Regions from separate parts of the Shinella sp. R2-11 genome, predicted to be linked through region 1. Evidence: riboswitches for the same ligand, from Rfam matches in the RefSeq annotation. Region 1 holds a riboswitch; the other holds the start of a gene.
What was found. A riboswitch is a leader RNA that binds a small molecule or an ion and turns the genes downstream of it on or off. The one in region 1 is predicted to bind S-adenosylmethionine.
Positions count from the first base shown of each region.

Region 2: it holds a riboswitch for S-adenosylmethionine, as region 1 does, so the genes downstream of both, ACZ1A1_RS23345 (O-succinylhomoserine sulfhydrylase) here and metA (homoserine O-acetyltransferase MetA) in region 1, are expected to answer to the same signal.

Region 1 covers NZ_JBVAPC010000005.1:107,113-109,307, forward strand. The annotation lists gene ACZ1A1_RS14750 (ABC-F family ATP-binding cassette domain-containing protein) at 1-885, shown strand, start outside; SAM riboswitch at 954-1,031, shown strand; gene metA (homoserine O-acetyltransferase MetA) at 1,091-2,014, shown strand; gene ACZ1A1_RS14760 (GNAT family N-acetyltransferase) at 2,018-2,195, shown strand, end outside.
Region 2 covers NZ_JBVAPC010000013.1:1,294-3,488, forward strand. The annotation lists gene ACZ1A1_RS23340 (2'-deoxycytidine 5'-triphosphate deaminase) at 1-891, opposite strand, end outside; SAM riboswitch at 971-1,049, shown strand; gene ACZ1A1_RS23345 (O-succinylhomoserine sulfhydrylase) at 1,094-2,195, shown strand, end outside.

The sequences.
Region 1 (2,195 bases):
GGCCCGAACGGCGCCGGCAAGACGACGCTGTTGAAGATGCTGACCGGCCAGCTCGAACCCGACAGCGGCACCGTCAAGCTCGGCACGAACCTTGAGATCGCCACGCTCGACCAGCGCCGCGAGGACCTGAACCTCGACGACACGCTCGCCCACTACCTCACCGACGGGCGCGGCGAGACGCTGCTGGTCAATGGCGAGCAGCGTCACGTCACCGGCTATATGAAGGAATTCCTGTTCCAGCCGGAGCAGGCCCGAACGCCGATCCGCAACCTCTCCGGCGGCGAGCGTGCCCGGCTGATGCTGGCCCGCATCCTCTCGCGCCCGACGAACCTCCTCATCCTCGACGAGCCGACCAACGACCTCGACATCGAGACGCTGGACCTGTTGCAGGAGATCGTCGCGGGCTTTGCCGGCACGGTGCTGCTCGTCAGCCACGACCGCGACTTCCTCGACCGCACCGTCACTTCCACTATCGCCCCCGCCGACCCGGAAAGCCCGGACGGCCGCTGGATCGAATATGCCGGCGGCTATACCGACATGATGGCCCAGCGCCGCGGCGCGATCGAAGAGAAGCGCAAGGCGGAAAAGGCAGAGAAGACCAAGGCCGCCGATACGTCGGCCGCCGCTTCCGCCGACGCAAAGGGCAAGTCGAAGCTCTCCTACAAGCAGAAATTCGCGCTGGAGAACCTGCCGAAGGAAATGGAGAAGGCGGAGAAGGAGATCGCCGCCCGCGAGGCAAAGATAGCCGATCCCAATCTCTTCACGAAGGACCCGGCCACCTTCAACCGGCTCGCCGCCGAGATGGAGAAGCTGCGCGACGGCCTGACGAAGATGGAGGAGGAATGGCTGGAGCTGGAGATGCTGCGGGAAGAGCTGGAGGGCTGAGGAGCCCTCGTCCTGCCCGCCGCCGCCAGAGAGCCGGCGGATTGATTCGCGCGCGCAGTAGCGCTATCTAGGAACCTCGTGGTGATTTGGCCGGCCGGCTTGCAGCCACGTTAAACAAGTCGCTAAAGGGCCGCGCGAGGAAGAGCCTTACGTGGACCGGTTGCGACATCGTTGCGGCCGGTTTTGTTTTGGATCGAGTTGAGACATGCCCATCAAGATTCCCGATACGCTCCCCGCCTTCCAGACCCTCGTCGACGAGGGTGTGCGGGTGATGACCGAAACGGTGGCGATCCGGCAGGACATCCGCCCGCTGCAGATCGGGCTGCTCAACCTCATGCCGAACAAAATCAAGACGGAAGTGCAGATGGCGCGCCTCGTCGGCGCCTCGCCGCTGCAGGTCGAGCTGTCTCTCATTCGCGTCGGCGGCCACCGCGCCAAGAACACCTCGGAAGAGCACCTGCTCGCCTTCTACGACACGTGGGAGGAGGTGAAGCACCGCAAGTTCGACGGCTTCATCATCACCGGCGCGCCGGTCGAGACCCTAGACTACGAGGACGTCACCTACTGGGACGAGATGAAGCAGATCCTCGACTGGACGGAGACCAATGTCCATTCGACGCTGAACGTCTGCTGGGGCGCCATGGCGGCGATCTACCATTTCCACGGAGTGCCCAAGCACACGCTGGAGGAGAAGGCCTTCGGCGTCTACCGCCACCATAACAGGAAGCCCTCGTCGGTCTATCTCAACGGCTTCTCGGACAATTTCGAGGTACCGGTCTCGCGCTGGACGGAGATTCGCATCGAGGACATCCGCAAGGTGCCGGAGCTCGACATCCTGCTCGATTCCGACGAGACGGGCGTCTGCCTAATCCAGGAGAAGGCCGGCAACCGGCTCTATATCTTCAACCATGTGGAATACGATTCCACGTCGCTCGCCGACGAATATTTCCGCGACGTCTCGGCGGGTGTGCCGATCAAGCTGCCGAAGAACTATTTCCCGCACAACGATCCATCCCTGCCGCCGCAGAACCGCTGGCGCGGCCACGCGCATCTCCTCTTCGGCAACTGGATCAACGAGATCTACCAGACGACGCCCTACGACCTTCAGAAAATCGGAACGGGAGCCTGAGCCATGAGCCGGATCGTCATTCGCCCCCTGCACAATGACGACGAAGGCGAATGGCGCCGCCTGTGGACCGCCTATCTCGCCTTCTACGAGACGGTGCTGCCGGAGGAGATCTTCGCCGCCACCTTCGCCCGGCTGACGGGCGAGCGGGCGGAGGGCGAATATCGCGGCCTCATGGCAACCC
Region 2 (2,195 bases), on a different contig from region 1:
GGGATCGAAGAAGCCGGCATAGTGCACGCGGAACTCGCCGACGAGCGGGTCGAAGGGCGTCATCTCGGCGGCGTAGAGCGGCGGGACATGCACGGCCTCGCGCGAGACGAGGATGTAGAACTCGTCCGGATCGAGGATCAGCTCGTTGCGGCCGCGGCTGAACAGCGGCTCCCAGAAATCGAAGATATCGTGCTGGTTCTTGCGGTCGACATCGACGACCGAGGTGTGGTGCTTGCCGCGATAGCCGATGAGGCCGTCCGGGCCGGTGCCCTTGAGGTCGATGGAAAGCGCGATGCCGCCGCCGGAAACGTTCGGCGTCTCGCTGGCGACGAGCGTGTCCGAGGCATGCAGCGCCAGCAGCTCGCTTTCGCCGAGCAGGGCATTGCCGCTGCGGAAGCGGATCTGCGACAGGCGCGAGCCGCGGCGCACGACGATGGGGAAGGTGCGCGGCGAGATTTCCAGATAGAGCGGGCCGGAATAGCCGGCGGGGATCTTGTCGAATTCCTGCGCGCGGTCGGTGATGACACGGGTGAAGATATCGAGGCGTCCGGTGGAGCTCTTGGGGTTCGCTGAGGCGGCGAGGTCCGCCGGCAGGTCGAGGCTTTCCATCAGCGGGACGATGTAGACGCAGCCGGTTTCCAGCACCGCGCCCTCGGAAAGGTCGATGACGTGCAGTTGCAGCCGGTCGAGCTTGTCGGCGACGAGATGGGAGGGGCCCGGCAGGAAGCTGGCGCGCACGCGAAAGGCCTTCGCGCCGAGGCGAAGGTCGAGGCTTGCCGGCTGGATCTGGTCGTCGTCCAGCGCCGCCTCGCTCTTCAGCCTGCCGCTTTCGAACAAGCCGCGAATGGCGTTGTCCGCCAGAATGCCCGTGCTGCGCGTCGCAGAAGCCATGGTCGTACCGTCCCTCTCAGAGGGCTCGCACAAAACCAAATGCCGGCAATTGACGCAAGCGCGGGGCCGCAGTATTAGCAGATTATCCCGTGGTGATTTGGCCGGCCGGCTTGCAGCCACGTAAAACAAGTAGCTAAAAAGGCCGGGTATTCAAACCGGCCTGCTTTCGCGGCCGGTTTTTTTGTTTGAAGGCGACGATCACATGAGCAAGTCCTGGCGCCCGGCCACCCAACTCGTTCACGGCGGAACCACCCGCTCCCAGCATGGCGAAACCGCGGAAGCGATCTTCCTGACGCAAGGCTTCGTCTACGACACCTCGGCGGCGGCCGAAGCCCGCTTCAAGGGAGAGACGGACGGCTTCATCTACGCCCGCTATGCGAGCCCCACCAACGACATGTTCGAAAAGCGCATGTGCCTCTTGGAAGGCGCGGAAGACGCCCGTGCCACCGCCTCCGGCATGGCCGCCGTCACCGCCGCCATCCTCTGCCAGCTGAAAGCCGGCGACCATATCGTCGCGGCCCGCGCGCTCTTCGGCTCCTGCCGCTGGGTGGTCGAGACGCTGGCGCCGAAATACGGCATCGAATGCACGCTGGTCGACGGCCGCGACCTTGCCAACTGGGAAAAGGCGATCCGGAAGAATACCAAGGTGTTCTTCCTCGAAAGCCCGACCAACCCGACGCTGGAAGTGGTCGACATTGCCGGCGTGGCGAAGCTCGCCAACCAGATCGGCGCGAAGGTCGTGGTCGACAATGTCTTCGCGACCCCGCTCTTCCAGAAGCCGCTGGAACTCGGCGCGCATATCGTCGTCTATTCGGCCACCAAGCATATCGACGGGCAGGGCCGGTGCCTTGGCGGCGTCGTGCTCTCCGACAAGGAGTGGATCGCCGAGCACCTGCAGGATTATTTCCGCCACACCGGCCCCGCCATGTCGCCGTTCAATGCCTGGACGCTGCTGAAAGGCATCGAGACGCTGCCGCTGCGCGTCAGGCAGCAGACGGAGAATGCGAGCCGCCTCGCCGATTTCCTCGCCGACCAGAGCCAAGTCGCCCGCGTGATCTACCCCGGCCGCAAGGACCATCCGCAGGCGGACATCATCGCCCGGCAGATGTCGGGCGGCTCGACGCTCGTCTGCTTCGAGCTGAAGGGCGGCAAGGACGCGGCCTTCGCGCTGCAGGATGCACTGGAGGTGGTGAAGATCTCCAACAATCTCGGCGACGCCAAGAGCCTCATCACCCATCCCGCCACGACGACGCACAAGAACCTGACGGACGAGGCCCGCGCCGAACTCGGCATCTCGCCCGGCA